DNA from 3 places in the Burkholderia sp. MR1-5-21 genome. Region 3 is predicted to be linked to each of the others. Evidence: riboswitches for the same ligand, from Rfam matches in the RefSeq annotation. Region 3 holds a riboswitch; each other region holds the start of a gene.
What was found. A riboswitch is a leader RNA that binds a small molecule or an ion and turns the genes downstream of it on or off. The one in region 3 is predicted to bind cobalamin.
Positions count from the first base shown of each region.

Region 1: linked by a shared signal. The riboswitch ahead of ACV229_RS13110 (TonB-dependent receptor domain-containing protein) and the one ahead of cobA (uroporphyrinogen-III C-methyltransferase) in region 3 are both predicted to bind cobalamin.
Region 2: linked by a shared signal. The riboswitch ahead of ACV229_RS10365 (CbtB domain-containing protein) and the one ahead of cobA (uroporphyrinogen-III C-methyltransferase) in region 3 are both predicted to bind cobalamin.

Region 1 is NZ_JBSAXD010000008.1:31,226-37,132, reverse strand. Features, by position in the region: gene ACV229_RS13120 (ABC transporter ATP-binding protein) at 37-849, opposite strand; gene ACV229_RS13115 (FecCD family ABC transporter permease) at 846-1,862, opposite strand; gene ACV229_RS13110 (TonB-dependent receptor domain-containing protein) at 1,905-3,830, opposite strand; cobalamin riboswitch at 3,896-4,148, opposite strand; gene ACV229_RS13105 (ATPase) at 4,315-4,665, shown strand; gene ACV229_RS13100 (cell division protein ZapA) at 4,662-4,976, shown strand; RNA gene ssrS (6S RNA) at 5,058-5,239, shown strand; gene ACV229_RS13090 (EVE domain-containing protein) at 5,530-5,907, shown strand, end outside.
Region 2 is NZ_JBSAXD010000006.1:19,219-25,125, reverse strand. Features, by position in the region: gene ACV229_RS10380 (CPBP family intramembrane glutamic endopeptidase) at 1-864, opposite strand, end outside; gene ACV229_RS10375 (VC0807 family protein) at 1,043-1,699, opposite strand; gene ACV229_RS10370 (histidine phosphatase family protein) at 1,761-2,336, opposite strand; cobalamin riboswitch at 2,394-2,627, shown strand; gene ACV229_RS10365 (CbtB domain-containing protein) at 2,618-2,785, shown strand; gene ACV229_RS10360 (CbtA family protein) at 2,798-3,517, shown strand; gene ACV229_RS10355 (GNAT family N-acetyltransferase) at 3,629-4,828, opposite strand; gene pdxR (MocR-like pyridoxine biosynthesis transcription factor PdxR) at 4,948-5,907, shown strand, end outside.
Region 3 is NZ_JBSAXD010000002.1:170,976-176,882, reverse strand. Features, by position in the region: gene ACV229_RS03380 (M20 aminoacylase family protein) at 1-726, shown strand, start outside; gene bamE (outer membrane protein assembly factor BamE domain-containing protein) at 969-1,508, shown strand; gene ACV229_RS03370 (cobyrinate a,c-diamide synthase) at 1,671-2,975, opposite strand; gene cobO (cob(I)yrinic acid a,c-diamide adenosyltransferase) at 2,979-3,581, opposite strand; gene ACV229_RS03360 (cobalamin biosynthesis protein) at 3,621-3,995, opposite strand; gene cobA (uroporphyrinogen-III C-methyltransferase) at 3,995-4,729, opposite strand; cobalamin riboswitch at 4,909-5,148, opposite strand; gene ACV229_RS03350 (DUF3857 domain-containing transglutaminase family protein) at 5,234-5,907, opposite strand, start outside.

The sequences.
Region 1 (5,907 bases), on a different contig from region 3:
TGGCGCGGCAGCGGCCGCACGTCGAAAGAAAGGAAGTCATCGCCGCTCCGGCCACGCAGGCAGCAATGCGTCGCGGCCATCCTGGCGGATCAGCACGAGCGGATAGCCGAACGCGTCGCTCGCGCGCTCGGCCGTGAGCACGTCGTGCACGGGGCCCGCCCATGCGCGGCCGCGGCCATCAAGCAGCAGCGCATGCGTCGCGAAGCGGCGCGCGAGATTCAGGTCGTGGCACGAGAACAGCACGGTGCGCTGGCCGGCGTCGAGCCACGCGGCCAGCGCGGTCAGGCAATCGATCTGGTGATGCAGGTCGAGATGGGCGAGCGGCTCGTCGAGCAGCAGCAGCGGCGCATCCTGGCACAGCGTCGCGGCCAGCGCGACGCGCTGCCGTTCGCCGCCGGACAGCGACAGCACGTCGCGATCGGCAAACGGCGCAAGGCCGAAGGTCGCGAGCGCGTCGCGCGCGGCCGCACGGTCGCCATCGCGCTCCCAGCCCCAGCCGCCGAGATACGGGAAGCGGTTGAGCAGCACCGTGTCGAACACCGTCGCGCTGAACACATCGTGCAGGTGTTGCGGCATCAGCGCGCGCCGCCGCGCGAGCCGAGCGGGCGACCACGCGGCGAGCGGCCGGCCGTCGACTTCGACGTGGCCGCCCGACGGCGCGTGCAGGCCCGCGAGCGTCGCGAGCAGCGTCGTCTTGCCCGCGCCGTTCGGCCCCGCGACGCACCAGATCTCGCCGGGCCCGAACCGCTGCGTGAAGCCGCTCAGCAACGTGCGCGCGCCGACCCGCAGCGTCAGGTCGACCGCCGCATACGAGAAACCGTTGGCGGGCAAGGATGCGGCTGCATTCATCGCGTCGGTCTCCTCAGCAACATCCACAGGAACACGGGCACGCCGATCAGCGCGGTCATCACGCCGACCGGCAATTGCGCGGGCGCGATCACCGTCCGCGCGAGCAGGTCGGCCGCCATCACGCCGCCGCCGCCCGCGAGCATCGCGGCAGGCAGCAGCATGCGCTGGTCGTTGCCGAACGCGAGACGCAACGCATGCGGGACGACGAGGCCGACGAAACCGATCGTCCCTGCGGTCGTCACCGCGGCGGCCGCGGCCAGCGATGCGGCCAGGTAGATCCGCACGCGCAGCCGCGCGACCGGCACGCCGAGCGCGAGGGCGACCGCGTCGCCGCGCAGCAGCACGTTCAGTTGCGGCGCGGCCGGCAGCGCGACGCACGCGGCGAGCGCAAGCGCGGCCCACGCAAACCATGGCGCCGCGGCGCCGTTCAGGTCGCCGGTCAACCAGAAGATGATGCCACGCAGGCTGGCATCGGGCGCGAGCGACAGCAGCAGCGTGACAAGCGCGCCCCACCCGGCCGCGATCACGACGCCGGTGAGCAGCAACCGCGGCGACGCGTCGCGCAACTCGCCGCGCCACAGCTCGCGGCGCGCGAGGCCGAGCACGAGCCCCACCGACACGAGCGCGCCGGCGAACGCCGACGCGTCGACAAGCCACCACGCGGCGCCCGCGATCATCGCGACGAGCGCGAAGCCGGCCGCGCCGCCCGACACGCCGAGCACGTACGGTTCCGCGAGCGGATTGCGCAGCAGCACCTGCAGCAGCGCGCCCGCGAGCGCGAGCAACGCACCGCACGCGAAGCCCGCGAGCGCGCGCGGCAGGCGCAGCGTGCGGACGATGTCGGCGAACAGCGCTGCGTTGCCCGACGCATCGCCGCCGCCGTGCGGAACGAGCGAGGCGAGCGCCTGCAGCGGCGACATCGGCACGCTGCCGATCGTCAGCGACGCGATGAACAGCACGGCGACCGCGGCCGCGAGCGCCGCCCAGATCGCCGCCGCGCGCGTGGCGCTCATGCGGCGCACCGTCGCGCGCAGGCCGGCGCGCCCGCCCGGCGCCTACTGCTGCTGCCAGCCGAGCGTGACATAGGCGCCGCGCCGCGGCGTGTTGTATGCGTAGGCAAGCTCGTAGTCCTTGTCGAAGAGGTTGTCGATGCGCGCGCTGACGTACCACGCTTTCGTGATGTTGTAGCGCGCGAACAGATTGACGAGCCCATATCCGCCGAGCCGCCCGCCGCCCGAGTCGTTGCGCGCGCCACTGACGAGCCACTCGCCGCCGACGCGCACGGGGCCGAACGCGCGGCTCACCGCCGCCGACGCGAACCGCCGCGCGCGCCGGTCCAGGTCCTGATTCTGCGTTTCGTCGATCGGGTTCTGCAAGGTGGCGGCAACCCGCACGTCGGTCGCGCCGACGTGCCCTTGCCACGAGCCTTCGAGCCCCTGCACCTTCGCGCGGCCGACATTCTGCGCGACATAGAAGAAGCTGTTCGCCTCGGGCCGGTAGTCGATCAGGTTCGAATAGCGCGTCTGGAACGCGGTGAGGCGCACCACACCCACCGCGTTCGACGCATATTGCAGCGCGGCCTCGACCGAATGGCTGCGCTCGGGCTGGATCGACGGATTCCCGGCGATCGGGTAATAGAGGTCGTTGAAGCTCGGCGCGCGGAACGCATCCGAATAGCTGGCGGTGATTTTCCAGCGATCGGTGAGGTCGAGACCATAGCCCAGATAGTACGAGTTCGCGCCGCCGAAATCCGAATACTGGTCGCGCCGCAGGCTCGCCTGGAACTGCTGGCGGCCGATGCGTCCCGTGTAGCCGAGCCAGCCGGAATTCACGTGGCGTTGCGGCGCCGAATACACGTTCGACATGAACTGCTGGTCGAGCCGCTCATAGCCAGCCTGGATCATGTGGTCGGGCGCGATCCGGAAATCGTTCTGCCACGTGTACTGGCGGTTGTCGGAATTGAAGTGGTCAGTGTAGACGCCGTTCAGCTCCGTCTGGCTGCGGTCGTTGCCGGTCGCGACGCTGACATGCGTGGTCCACCAGTCGAACAGCTTGCCGTTCGCGAACACGCGTGCCTGCTGCACGCGCGAGTACAGGGTGTTCAGGTCGGTCGGCACGCCGAACGCGTTGTCGTAGCTGTTGTTGCCGTTCGACTGCAAGTACGTGATGCCCGCATCCCAGCGATCGTCGAAGCGATGCCGCAGCGATGCGGTGACGCTCTCGTTCAGGTAGCCGTTCGCATTCGGGTTCGCATTCGGCTGCTTCGCCGGATCGAGCGCGGAAAAGCCGTTGTCCTTGTTGCGCGCGATCGACACGCTGAAGGTCGTCTTGCCGTCGGCGTCGAGCCGGCCCGACACGCCCGCCTGCTGCGTCTGCGTGCCGTAGCTGCCGAGGCCGACCGCGAAATTGAAACGCGGCGGATGATTGCCGCCTTCCTTCGTGAACACCTGCACGACACCGCCGATCGCGCCAGAGCCGTACAGCGACGACACGTTGCCGTTCACGACCTCGACCCGCTCGATCTGGTCGAGCGGCAACTGGCTCAGCTGCGCGGCGCCGAGGCTCGCGGAATCGACGCGCACGCCGTCGATCAGCACGAGCGATTGCGTCGATTGCGCGCCACGCAAGAACAGCGTCGCGCTCGCGCCGGGGCCGCCGTTGCGCACGATCTGCGCGCCTGGTGCGAACGCGAGCAGCGTCGGCAGGTCGGCGCCCGGATGCGCAGCGATGTCCTGCGCGTCGAACACGGTCGTTTGCGGAATCGCATCGGCGAGGGCCTGCGGCGCGCGCCGCGCGGTGACGACGACCGGCGCGAGCAGCTGCGCGCCGGTATTCTGTCCGGTCTGCGCGCCGGCAGCGGGTGTGCCAGGTATGGCGGGTACGGCCGGTGCAGCGGCATCGGCAGCAACGGTCTGGGCCGTGGCGGCGAGCGGCAGCCCGCATAGCGCGCCGAGCGCGGTGCGGGCGATTGGGGTCAGCATCGAAGACATCCTGTGAACGGCTGCGCGCCCCGCTTCCCCGCAGGCCGCGCGTCATGAAGCCCGCGCACGGGCTCCCCGCCTCGGCCGGTATCCGGGCTGGCGGCACACCGGCTCGCCTTCCCGCGCTTTCATGCGCAGTGGCCTGCGCTCGCATGCGAACCGCACACGCCGAGCGCACCCGAGCCGGCCTGCATCGTTCGATGCGGCCGCTTACCGTTGCGGGGGCAGCGCAGGTTGGCCGCTCCTGGCGGAGCCGGCGCCCTGCTTCCCGTTTAACCGCGCGTCGTACGCGCGAGCACCGAGGCGGCGCCAGTTTAGGAGCGGGCCACGGGAGCGTCAAGAAAGCGGTCGGCACGCACGCGAAACCGGCCCCTGTCTCGCCAATTCGCGGCAAGAAGCAGGGGTGTTACGACTGGAAACGTTACAGATGTCGGAATGCGCGTTATTCCGCGCTAAAATGCTGGGTCTTTAGAGGACGCAGCAGATGCTCAACGAACTCGAAACCCTATCTCAAAATATTGGCCGACTGATTGCACTGAACCAGCGCTATCACTCGGAACGGCTCGCGCTCGAAGAGCAAGTCGCGCAATTGCGCGCGGAAGCAGACACGGTGCGCGCGGAGCTCGCGCAATTGCGCGAGGAGCGCAATGCGCTCGCGGCCGAACGCGACACGCTGTCGGCAAAGATCGACGACGCCCAGGTGAAACTGAACGCGATTCTCGAGAAGCTGCCGCGCTCGAAGAGCGTGGCGGAAGCCGACAACCAGCTCGACCTGCTCGATACACAGGCGCGCGCCGATAGCGACGACGCGGCCAGCCACGGAGAACACGCATGAGCACCAAGCAGATCGAAGTCTCGATTCTCGGCCAGGCCTATCGGCTCGCCTGTTCGGCCGAGACCGAAGCGGCGCTGCTCGAGGCTGTCGCGCGTGTCGACGCGGAAATGACGAAGATCCGCTCGAACAGCTCGGTGCGCGGCACCGATCGCATCGCAGTGATGGCGGCGCTGTCGCTCGCGTCCGAACTGCTGCGACTGCAAACGAGCGTGCGTCACGGTGAAGCATTTCCGGCGGAAGAAATCCGGCGTACAATGCGCCAGATGAACGAAAAGCTCGGTGCGGTGCTCGCACAGCACGAGACGCAGTAACCTCGAATCGATGTGTCGATTCCCCTTGATCTCCGGGGTCAACGGTGGTCAAATTGGACACAACGATTCACAGTTCAGTCAGCTTCCCTGCCTGGTTCGCCAAGGTCATATATTCCTTGAACCAATGCCATGTGCACGGTTGCGGAAATTTGTAGCACGGGCGCGCGCGTCACTCTGTCTGATGTACCCGAAGTGCTGCTAACTGCGACCAATTCTGAACCCTAGGTTCAGGATGCCGGCCTAGCGGCTAAGGCGGGGGCCTATCCAACGGCACCGGGTCTCACCCGGTGCCGTTTCCTTTTCCAGGGTCTGTTTGCATACGGAACGCACATGCGAATGCCCGAAATCGCTCGCAGGGCAAGAAGTGAGGAGCGCCGTTTGGCCAAGCCAAACAAGCGACGAGCGACGCCGCCATGCGGGCGATTTCGGGCATTCCCGTGGAATGGATTTTTAAGTTTGGGGTTGCCACGAGAACGGCCGTTCTCGTGGCAACGCATGCGCGTTCCGTATGCAAACAGACCCTGACTGCCTCTTTCTGCGTCGATCACGATCCATGCAATACTGGCTGATGAAGTCCGAACCGGACGAAGCGAGCATCGACGATCTCGCGAACGCACCGCAGCGCACGCTGCCCTGGACCGGCGTGCGCAACTATCAGGCGCGCAATTTCATGCGCGACACGATGAAGCTCGGCGACGGCGTGCTGTTCTATCACTCGAGCTGCCCCGAGCCTGGCATCGCGGGCCTCGCCGAAGTGTCGTCGACACCCTACCCCGATCCCACGCAGTTCGATCCGAAGAGTCCCTATTACGATCCGAAGTCGACGCAGGAAACACCGCGCTGGCTGCTCGTCGACGTTCGCTTCGTGAAGAAGGCGTCGCTCGTGCCGCTCGCGGCGCTGCGCGAATACGACGAGCTCGCCGACATGCGC
Region 2 (5,907 bases), on a different contig from region 3:
GCGCGCGGCCGCCAGCATCGGATAAGTGAACAGGCCGAAGTGGACGACGTTCAGCCCGGCATGCGCGAGCGCGGCCGCGAACAGCCCGCCGCGGCGGTAGGCGACGCCGTACCCGACGCCGGCCACCGTGCCGAGCACGATCCATTGCCAGCCGCCCGCCGCATGGGCCGCGCCGAACAGCACGGCGCTCACCGCCAGCGCCGCCCCCGGCCCCCACGCGAACCGGCCGAGCGCACGCGTCAGGCCGCCCTGCAGATAGCCGCGGAACAGCGCTTCCTCGGCGAGCATCACGAACAGCAGGTTGTTCGCGAACCACAGCCAGCCTGACGCCGGCCATTTGGGCGCCCAGCCGACCGTCCCGAACGCGACTGCGCCGGCGAGGCATGCGACCGACGTCGCCAGCGCCGCGACGACACCCGTGCGCACCGCACGCGCCAGCGGAACCGCCGGTGCGATCCACGGCAACACCCACAGCAGCCACAGCCCGGCGAGCGGCTTGTCGAGATTCAGGTACATCGTGAACGGCACGGCGTCCGGCGTGAAACGAACCGGACCGATCGCGCGCGGATTGTGGAAGCCGGGCAGCCAATGCAGGCTGAGCGCAATGGCGAGCACGACGAACGCGGCGTGCGCGGCGGCGCGCACCGCAGGCTGGCGCGCGGCGGACACGCCCCATGCGGCCAGCACGAGCGCGGCCAGCGGCGCCAGTGCGAGCGGCGCGAGCATGCCGAGCGCGAGTGCGCCGGCATAGCCGAGCGCGGCGAGGATCAGGCTGGCGGCGCGCAGCGGGCGGACCCACGCGAGCGCCGCTGCGGCAAACAGGGCAATCCAGGTCGCCGTGAACGGCAGGGGCGGAAAGGACATAAGCGGCGGAGCATTCGTCGGACAAGACGCCGCGCATCATACAGGACGGGGAATCCCGGTTCCCGCCGGGAGCGCGGCGCAAAGGACGGATAATTCGGATTCCCGCCGGGAGGGTGGCATACCGGACGGAGAATCCGGATCCCCGCCGGGAGGGCGGCGCGAGCGCGCCGGGCGGCCGTCAGCGACCGGCGGTTTCGGTCAGGCCGTCGCGGGTCGGGATGTCGACGTTGTTGCGCGTGCGCATCCGCCGCCGGTACCAGAACGTCCACATCAGCAGGCCGCCGAACACCGTATAGCCGATGATCGGCGACACGACCAGCACGCGCTCGACGGTCCAGTTCGCGACCATCCAGCAGCGCAGCAGCATTTCCAGCGTCATGGCGGCGCCCCACACGAAGGTCATCAGGCGCAGGGTCTGGCGCAGCAACGGCTGCTCGTCCCACGCCGCTTCGAAGCGTGCCGCGCCGCCCGCCATTTCGCGGGCCACGGTGGCGCGCGCGAGATAGAAGATCACCGGACGTTCACGCACGAGCGACAGCAGAAACATCACGCCGATCGCGCCGGACGCGAGCGAATCGCGCATCAGCAACGCGCGCGGTCCGCCGCCCAGCGCCATCGCGACGATCGACAGCGCAATGCCGAACAGCACGACGACGCTCACCGCGTCGATGCGGCGTGTGCGGATGAATTCGAAGATGGTCCAGAGGACGGGCGGGATTGCCGACGCGTAGAGCGCGCCGCTTTCGTCGAAATACGGGTGCGCGACGCGGTAGGCGGCCCACGGCAGCACCAAGTTGACGACGAGTTCGAGGATCAGGCCGGCTCGCGGTTTCACAGGACAGATTCCTGGTGAAGGGTTCGGACGCGAATCACGTGCAATCCAGTATATCGGACATTCAGCGGTCGTTCGCGCCGTGCAAGAAGCCGGATATTACGATCCATTCTTGGGCATGCTGCGACAGTTCGACTATCGACAGCGGCGCGATGTCGGCGCGCCACACGGTCGCGGATGCGGCGCCCGACGCATGCGCGATTGCGGCGCGAATCACGGGCGCCGATGCGATCGCGATCACGTCGCCCGAGGTCGGCAACCGGTCGAGCCACGCGCCGACCCGGCGCCGGAGCGCGTCGAACGATTCGCCGCCGTGCGGTGACGCGGACGGATCGGCCAGCCACGCATGCAGGCGTTCAGGCGTCTCGCGCACGACATCGGCGAGCCGCTTGCCACGCCAGCGGCCGTAGTCGATCTCCGCGAGCGCCGGCTCGACGCTCGCATGCAGTTCCAGCGCTTCGGCGGTCTGCCGCGCGCAACGCGCCGGACTGCACAGCACCGTCGCATCGGGCGGCCAAGACCACTGCGCGCGGGCATCCGCGGCTTGTGCGACGCCGCGCGCGTCGAGCGGATCGTCGTCGGGAAACGCGCCCGTGCGCATCGCCCGGGTAGCCGCGTGCGCGACCAGGCGCAGATGCATGCTCATCGCGTGACGGCGCCGTCGCGGCGGACCCGACGCGCGCAGCGGAATGCTTTCTGATCCGGAACGTTCACGCGTACAATCCCCCCGTTGCGAAGTGCGGAAGCCGGTGCAATTCCGGCGCGGTCGCGCCACTGTAATCGGTCACGAACGTTTCCGAAAGCCAGACCTGCCTTCGTCGCTACACCCGATCTTTTCAACCGTTCGTTGGGGCGCGATATCCCCCTGGAGGTTTCATCATGACCGACGCAGTTCTCAAGCCGGCAGTCGCGCCGGCGCCCATTCCCGTCCGGGAACTCCTGCCCTGGGCCGTGTTCGCCGGCCTGCTCCTGTTGCTGGCGCTGTACTTCGTCGGAGCCGAGGAGGGCGCGACGTCGCTCGTCCCCGGCATGTACGTTCACGAATTCGTGCACGACGGCCGCCATCTGCTCGGCTTTCCTTGCCACTGACAGGGGACGCACATGGTTGGGAAGCTGCTGGTACGCGGCATGCTCGCGGGCATCGCCGCGGGTCTGCTCACGTTCTGTTTTGCAAAGGTGGCCGGGGAGCCGCAGGTCAACCAGGCGATCGCGTTCGAAGAGAAGCTCGACGCGGCCAAGGGCGACGCGCCTGAACCCGAGCTGGTCAGCCGCGAGACGCAGGCCGGCCTCGGTTTGTTGACCGGCGTGGTCACGTACGGGGCCGCGTTTGGCGGGCTCTTTGCGCTGACGTTCGCGTATGCGTACGGGCGGGTCGGGCAGATCAAGGCCCGCGCGCTCTCGGCATGGCTCGCGCTGGCCGCGTTCGTCGCGCTCGTCATCGTGCCGAACCTCAAGTATCCGGCCAATCCGCCGTCCGTCGGGGATCCTGACACGATCGGCTTTCGCACCGGGCTGTTCTTCCTGATGATTGCGATCTCGATCGCGGCGATGGTGTTCTCGCTCGGCGTGCGGCGGCATCTGTCGGCGAAGCTCGGCGCATGGAATGCGTCGGTGGCTGGCGGGCTCGTGTTCGTCGCGATCATCGCGTTCGTGCAGTTCGCGCTGCCGGACATCAACGAAGTGCCCGCCGCGTTCCCGGCCGTCGTGCTGTGGAAGTTCCGCGTGGCCGCGATCGGCATGCAGGTCGTGATGTGGACGACGATCGGCCTGCTGTTCGGCGCGCTCGTCGAGCGCAGCGGGTTGATCGGCGCGCGCGCGTAGGCGGCGCGACTTCACCGCTTCGCGCGCCGGGGGCAGCAGAATGCTGGCCCGGCGCGCGTTTCCTCCTCAAGCCCGCCGCGTCGCGCGACGCTGACGGCCGCAGCCCATCCGCTAGCCGAGATCCTTGCGGTACTGGATGAAGCCCGCGTTGTTCGCGAGCCGGTCGTACAGCGCGCGGGCCGTCGTGTTCGTCTCGTGCGTGAGCCAGTACACGCGGCTCGCGCCGGCTTCGCGCGCGTGCGCGTACACGGCCTCGATCAGCGCGCCGCCCGCGCCGCGCCCGCGCGCTTCGGCCGCCGTGAACAGATCCTGCAGATAGCAGTACGGCCCTTCGGTCCAGCACGAGCGATGGTAGATCGCGTGCACGATCCCGATCAGCGTGTCCGACGCGTCGAACGCGCCGAGCACGAACATCGGCTCGTCGGGGTCCATCAGGCGCGCCCATGTCGTCGTGAACACGGCGTCGTTCGGCGCCGTGTTGTAGAAGCGCCGATAGCCCTGCCACAGCGGACGCCACGCGGCCTCGTCGGCGGCGGCGAGCGGCCGGACCGTGATACCCGTCGCGCCGTTCTCGCGGCCGGCCGCGTCGCGCGCGTTCGCCTGCGCGTGACGGATCGCGGCAAGCGACTGGCGCTGCGCGCCTTGCGCGTCGAAGTTCGCGGGCGACAGCCATGCGTCGAACGCCGCCGCGACGGCCGGCCACTCGCCGTCGACGATCGAATACCACGCGGTGTCGCGACTGCGGCCCTTGTAGACGATCGCCTGCCGGAACGTGCCTTCATAGCGGAATCCGAGCCGCGCGGCGGCCTGGCGCGACGGCTCGTTCAGGCTGTCGCACTTCCACTCATAGCGCCGGTAGCCGAGCGTGTCGAACGCGTATTGCATCAGCAGGTATTGCGCTTCGGTCGACACGGGCGTGCGCTTCAGCGCGGGCGAGAACGTGACGGAGCCGACCTCGATCACGCCGTTGGCCGGATCGATGCGCATCAGCGCGAGTGTGCCGACCGCGCGGCCTGTCGCACGATCGATCACCGTGTAGTGCAGCGGATCGGGGCTCGTTGCCGCGCCGCGCGCGTACTCGCGGTAGCTCGCTTCGTCGGTGTACGGGCCATGCGCGAGATAGGTCCAGTCGCGGCCGTCGACCGCTTGCGCGTACGCGGCATACAGGTCTGCCGCGTGACGGTCGGCGTCGAGGGGCTCGAGACGGCAGTAGCGGCCGTCGAGCGTGACGCGTTGCGGGCGCGGGCGCGCGGACCAGTCGGGAACCGGTTGCCCGATGGGCTGTTGAAAAGCGTTGGTGAGCGTGGACAAGGTCGATCTCGCTTCGGTTGGCGGCCGGCGACATGCCGGCATGCAGACGATCGTAGTGATCTCGAGGTACCATGAGAAGCGCCAGCATACGGCGATTTTATGGTGCCACGCTCCATTCGATGACTTCCGTTCCAACTTCCGATGAGGTCCCGCCGCAGCTCGACGCGCCGCTGTCGCGCGCGCCGGGCGCGCCGTCGCTGCAACGGCAGCTGTTGCAGCGGCTGCGCGACGCGATTCTTGGCGGCACGATGCCGGCCGGCAGCCGCCTGCCCGGCACGCGCGCGCTGGCCGACACGCTCGGCATTTCGCGCAACACGGCGACGGCCGTGTACGAGCAGCTCGTCGCCGAAGGCTTCCTGCAATCCGACCGGCGCGGCACGCGTGTGGTCGGACTGTCGCGCCGCAGCGCGCCGCGCGGGCGTGCCGCGGCACCCGCCGTCGCGCAGCGGCTCGCGCGGATCCGCCCGAGCCTGATCGGCGCCCGCGAGTTCGACGGGTTTCGGCCGGGCGTGCCCGCGCTCGCGCATTTTCCGGTCGACGCGTGGCGCCATGCGATCGATCGCGCGCTGCGCCGCGGCGGGCGCGACCTGCTCGGCTACGGCGATCCGCTCGGCGAGCCTGCGCTGCGCGAATCGATCGCGCGCCACCTCGCGGTGACGCGCGGCGTGCGCTGCGGTCCCGAGCAGATCGTGATGACCGAGGGCGCGCAAGGCGCGATCGCGCTGTGCGCGCAGTTGCTGACGAACCCCGGCGACACGGTGTGGGTCGAGGAGCCCGGCTATCGCGGCGCGCGCACCGCGATGCAGGCGGCCGACCTCGACGTGGTCGCGATGCCGGTCGACCGCGAAGGCATGTGCGTGCACGCGGACGACTGGCGCGACCGGACGCCGCGGCTCGTCTACACGACGCCGTCGAACCAGTTTCCGACCGGCGCGGTGCTGTCGATCTCGCGTCGGCTCGCGCTGATCGATGCCGCGCGCCGCCATCGCGCTTGGATCATCGAAGACGACTACGACAGCGAATTCCGGCACACCGGCGAGCCGATCGGCGCGATGCAGGGGCTCGCGCCCGATTCGCCG
Region 3 (5,907 bases):
GACGGCCTGTTCGAGCAGTTCCCGTGCGATGCCATCTTCGCGATGCACAACATGCCCGGCTTTCCGACCGGCAAATTCGGTTTCCTGCCCGGGCCGTTCATGGCGTCATCGGACACGGTGATCGTCGACGTGCAGGGGCGCGGCGGCCACGGCGCGGTACCGCACAAGGCGATCGATCCGGTCGTTGTGTGCGCGCAGATCGTCGTTGCGCTGCAGACGATCGTGTCGCGCAACGTGTCGCCGCTCGACATGGCGATCGTCACGGTCGGCGCGATCCATGCGGGCGACGCGCCGAACGTGATTCCCGACCGCGCGCAGATGCGCCTGTCGGTGCGCGCGCTGAAGCCGGACGTGCGCGACCTGCTGCAGACGCGCATTACCGAAGTCATTCACGCGCAGGCCGCCGTGTTCGGCGCGACTGCGACGATCGACTACCAGCGCCGCTATCCGGTGCTCGTCAACGATGCCGGGATGACCGCGTTCGCGCAGGATGTCGCGCGCGAATGGGTCGGCGACGCGAACCTGATCGAAGGGATGGTGCCGCTCACGGGCAGCGAGGATTTCGCATTCCTGCTCGAGAAGCGTCCGGGCTGCTACCTGATCATCGGCAATGGCGACGGGGAGGGCGGCTGCATGGTGCACAACCCCGGCTACGACTTCAACGACGCGGCGCTGCCGACGGGCGCGTCGTACTGGGTCAAGCTGACCGACGCGTTTTTCGTCTGATCGATGCAGATGCGCATGCCCGCGGCGCCGTCTCCGGCGCCGCGGGCATGCTTGCGTCATCGGCAGAGCGCCTGCCGTATCGGGCTCAAGCGGGATTTGACGCTCCTTGACATCGCGGCCGGCAGGTCGCGTGCTACGCTGCGCCGCATCACCGGTCCTTCTCGCGAGGCCCGCATGGCCGCCTCGTTCGGCGAGGCCGGCGCGCGGCGTCGAACCGGCTCAATCGATACGGCACTTACGAAATGCGAAAACTCTTCCTGACCGCGCTGACGGCATGCGCGGCCGGCTTGCTTGTGGCGGGCTGCGACGACCAGAAGGTCGCCGACGCGGTCAATGCCATCAAGCCGGACAACGTCGCGTTCGGCAAACTGCAGCCGGGCGTGTCAACGGTCGAGGACGTCCTCCGCGACGCGGGCAAGCCGGAGATGGTCAGGCAGAACGAAGACGGTTCGCAGCGTTTCGAGTACCCGCGCGGCCCGTTCGGCACGAGCACCTACATGCTCGATTTCGGGCCCGACGGCAGGCTCGTTTCGATCACGCAGGCATTGACGGCGGACAACATCGCGAAGGTCGTGCCGGGCATGTCGAAGGACGATGTGCGGCAACTGCTCGGCAAGCCGACGTCGGTCGCGCAATACGCGTTGAGCCACGAAGAGGTATGGAGCTGGCACTGGGCCGAGGGCGGCGTATCGGGCGATGCGATGTTCAATGCGCATTTCTCGCCCGACGGGACCGTCATCAGAACGTCGAGATCGGAGGCGCCCGGACGGGAAAAGCCGTGACGGCGCGGTGCCGCGGCTTGCCGGACTGAGCAGCCCCATCGTGGCGGTGCGACCCGCCGCAACGCGTGCGCGGGTCTGCATCGGACGATCAGCACGCGCGGTGATTCCGGGGCAGCGCCTCGTTCCGCATGTGATCCGCTCGTTCGCGGACGCGTCCTTCCCTCAAAACGCGTCACCGTCGAACAACGCTGCCGCCGCAAGCGGATTCGACGGCCAGTACATGTGCATGTAGGTCGCGACGATCGATCCCGTCCGATAAACCGCCTCGCCGCTGCCTGAATTGCCGTCCGGGCGGACAGCCGCCGCGACCGGCGCAAGCGGCGTGTCGAGCCGCGAATAGTGGAACGTATGCCCGCGCATCGGCCCGGCGCGCGTGTCGAGCTGCTGCATCCCCAATGCCGCGAAGCGGCGCTGCATCGTTGCGTGGCCGGGCAGCAGGCCGAGCATCGGCGTCGCTGCACCGTCCACGTCGGTCAACGATTCGCACAGATACACCATCCCGCCGCATTCGGCGACGATCGGCTTGCCGGCCGATGCATGCGCGCAGATCGTCCGCGCGCTCGTCACGTTCGCCGCGAGCGTCGCCGCATGCAGTTCCGGATAGCCACCCGGCAGGAACAGTGCGTCGCAATCGCCGGGGACGGGCTCGTCGGCAAGCGGCGAGAAGAACCGCAACTGCGCGCCGAGCGCTTCGAGCAGTGCGAGATTCGCCGGATAGATGAACGAGAACGCGACATCGCGTGCGATCGCGATGCGCTTGCCCGCCAGCACGTGCGGCAGCGGCGCGATGTCGTCCGGCGCCGCGAACGCGACGGCGGGCGGCAGTTCGGCCAGTGCGGTCTGCGCGAGTGCGTCGGCCGCGCGGTCGAGCCGCGCGTCGAGGTCGTCGATGTCGTGCGGTTGATGCAGCCCGAGATGACGCTCGGGCAACGCGATGCCCGCGTCGGCCGGCACGTGGCCGAGCCAGCGCAGGTCGCCGGGCAGCGCTTGCTGCAGCAATTCGGCATGACGCGCGGAACCGACGCGGTTCGCGAGCACGCCGTGGAACGGCAAGCCTTCACGAAAATGCGCAAGGCCGAATGCGATCGCCGCGAAGGTCTGCGCCATCGATTTCGCGGAAATCACCGTGACGACCGGCACGCCGAATGCCGCTGCGAGATCCGCGCTGCTCGGCGTGCCGTCGAACAGCCCCATCACGCCTTCGATCAGGATCAGGTCGGCGTCGCGCGCCGCATCGGCGAGCAGCGTGCGGCAGCCGGCTTCACCGACCATGCCGAGGTCGAGCGCATGCACGGGCGCGCCGCTCGCGCGTTCGAGCAGCATCGGATCGAGAAAATCCGGCCCGGTCTTGAACACGCGCACGCGGCGGCCGAGCCGGCGATGCAGCCGCGCGAGACCGGCCGTCACCGACGTCTTGCCCTGGCCGGACGCGGGCGCGCTGACGAAGAGCGCAGGGCAGGCGCGCATCGCTCAGAACTCCACGCCGCGCTGCGCCTTCACGCCCTGTTCCTTGTACGGATGCTTGACGAGCCGCATCTCGGTGACGAGGTCGGCGGCTTCGACGAGCGCATCGGGCGCGTGCCGGCCGGTCACGACGACATGCAGCGAAGCGGGGCGGGCCGCGAGCGTCGCGAGCACTTCGTCGAGCGGCAGGTATTCGTACTTGAGCACGGTGTTCAGCTCGTCGAGGATCACCATCTGGTAGTCGCCGCTTTCGATCATCCGGCGCGCTTCGTCCCAGCCCTTGCGCGCGGTCGCGATGTCGGCGTCGCGGTTCTGCGTGTTCCACGTATAGCCGTCACCCATCGTCACGAAGTCGCACTGCGCGACCGCGCCGAGGAAATCGCGTTCGGACGTATGCAGCGCGCCCTTGATGAACTGCACGACGCCGAGCCGCATCCCGTGGCCGAGCACGCGCACGGCCATGCCGAACGCGGCCGTGCTCTTGCCCTTGCCGTTGCCGGTGTTGACGATCAGCAGGCCCTTTTCGTTGACGGCGGCGGCCTGCTTCTTCTCGTGGCCGGCGCGGCGGCGTTCGGTCATCCGCTGATGCGCTTCGGGATCGGTTTTCATCGGAGTTCGTCCTGTCGTAACAAAGGGTTCAAAGCGGGATCACAGCGGGCCGGCGAGCGCGACCGTCACGCCGTCCCGTGCGAGTTTCGGGCCGAGTAGCCGGCCGCGCGGCGCGGCGAGCCGCGCGCACGGCTCCGCGATGCCCGCCACGCCGAAGCGGGCGAGCGCGGCCGCCGACGGCTCGCTCGCCGCGAGTTCGGGATGCGCGGCGAGCTGCGCCGCGCCGAACGCGACGAGCGGCCAGCCGCGCCGTGCGCACAGCGTGCGCAGCGCGCGTGCGCTGGATTTTTCGGCGAGCGTCGCGACGACGGCCGGCTGCGCGTCCGGATGCCGCGCGAGCGCCGCGCGGACCGCGGCGTCGAGCTGCGCGGCGCTGACGCCCGCGCGAAAGCCGAGACCGAGCGCGACCTGCATCACGCAGGCTCCGGCGCTGTGCCGCCCGCCAGCGCCGCGACGCGGCCGATCACGACGATCGCGGGCGAGCCGATGCCGGCTGTGCCGACTGTCGAGACGACGGTCGCGAGCGTCGCCAGTGCGTGACGCTGCGCAGGCCGCGTCGCCGATTCGATCGCCGCGCACGGCGTGTCGTCCGGCAGGCCGCCGGCCTGCAGCGCGGCGACGATCGCGCCGAGGCGGCGGATGCCCATATAGATCACGAGCGTCATCCGGGTGGCGGCGAGCGCTGACCAGTCGGGCTCGTCGTCGCCCGCGCCGTGCCCGGTCACGAAAATCACGCCCTGCGCGTCGCCGCGATGCGTGACCGGAATGCCGAGCGCGGCCGGCGCGGCGATGCCGGCCGTGATGCCGTTCACGACCTCGACCGGAAACCCCGCTGCGCCGAGCGCGATCAGCTCCTCGCCGCCACGGCCGAACACGAACGGGTCGCCGCCTTTCAGGCGCGCGACGCTGCGGCCCGCGCGCAAGTGCGCGAGCATCGCGGCGACGATCGTTTCCTGCGGCGTCGATGCGTGGCCGCCGCGCTTGCCGACGTGCTCGATCAGCGCATCGGCGCGCGCATGCTGCAGGACGTCGGGATTCACGAGATCGTCGACGAGCAGCACGTCGGCCGCGCCGATCGCGCGCACGGCCTTGAGCGTCAGCAGGTCGGCGTCGCCGGGGCCGGCGCCGATCAGCCACGCGCGGCTCATCGGAGGCAGCACGGCGCGAACCGTGTCGAAGCGGGGGAAAGCGGCGAACGGACGGCGCGAAACCGGCCTGCGGAATGGCGATGCATAGCAGAATGAAAGCAGCCCGCTCGAAGCGGGCATAAGCGCACGATACGCGCACACGATCCGTCCCCCGCGGATCGGGCGTTCGGCAAGCGACTCGCTCACCCCTTGCGTCGGCCGGTATCCGGGCTGACCGCTTGCCAGGCCGCGGCCTTCCCACCCGAGGCAGGCGGGCAGTGGCATCGTGGGCGACCTGGGCGCGTGCGCTCGAAAGCGCATCGCGCGGGCGGCGTACCGTTGCGGGGACAGCACAGGCCGGGCGGACGTCCGCCTCCTGTTTCCCGTTTGACTGCATGTGCGGAATGCGCATGCGAGCACCGAACGCGGCGCATACGATAGCACAGCGCGCCGGCGCAAACGCAGGCGGGGCCGGCGCTCGCCAGCCCGCGACGGCGTGCGATGCGCGGGCCGCCGCGGTACCGGTCAGCGATACAGGATCTGCCGCTTCAGGTCCTTCGAGATGCTGCGTGCGGCGTCCGCCCACTCGGCGAGCTTCGCGCCGCTGCATACGTTGCCGCCGAGGTCGCGATCGAGCACGCGCGACACGTCGACGGTCCGGCCGTCCCGGCGATAGGTCGAGCGGTACGTGATTTCGCCGGCGCGGACGTCGACATCGGGCGGAATCGCGAGTATCTCGACGTCGGCCGGCAGCGTGATCCGGTAGCGCTCCTCGAGCCGCGTTCCGGCGCATACGCCTTCGAAACGCTTGTCCTTCTGCTGAAGGACGAAGTCGGCGAACTCGCGGATCCGCCCGAAATTCGGCAGCGACGGCACCGCGAACGCCGCAGGGCCCGGCATCAGCGACAACTGGTTCAGCGTGCCGCGCAGCGCGATCGAGAATGGCTGGTCGAGTGCGTCGAGATGATGCGGGGTCATCTGCAACTCGCCGGAAAGACCGGAGCGGCGCAGCATCTCGTCGGCAAGCCGTTTCGGCTGCACGTACCGGAACATCTGCCGCGCGTGCTGGACGGCCTGGCCGTCGAGCGCGATGTCGCCCGTCATCGTCGCGTTGCCGTCGCGGTCGAGATCGAGCGTGTAGGCGAGCTGCGAACGGCTGTTGCGGCCGTTTTGCGGCGGCGTGCGGATCACGTTGCCCG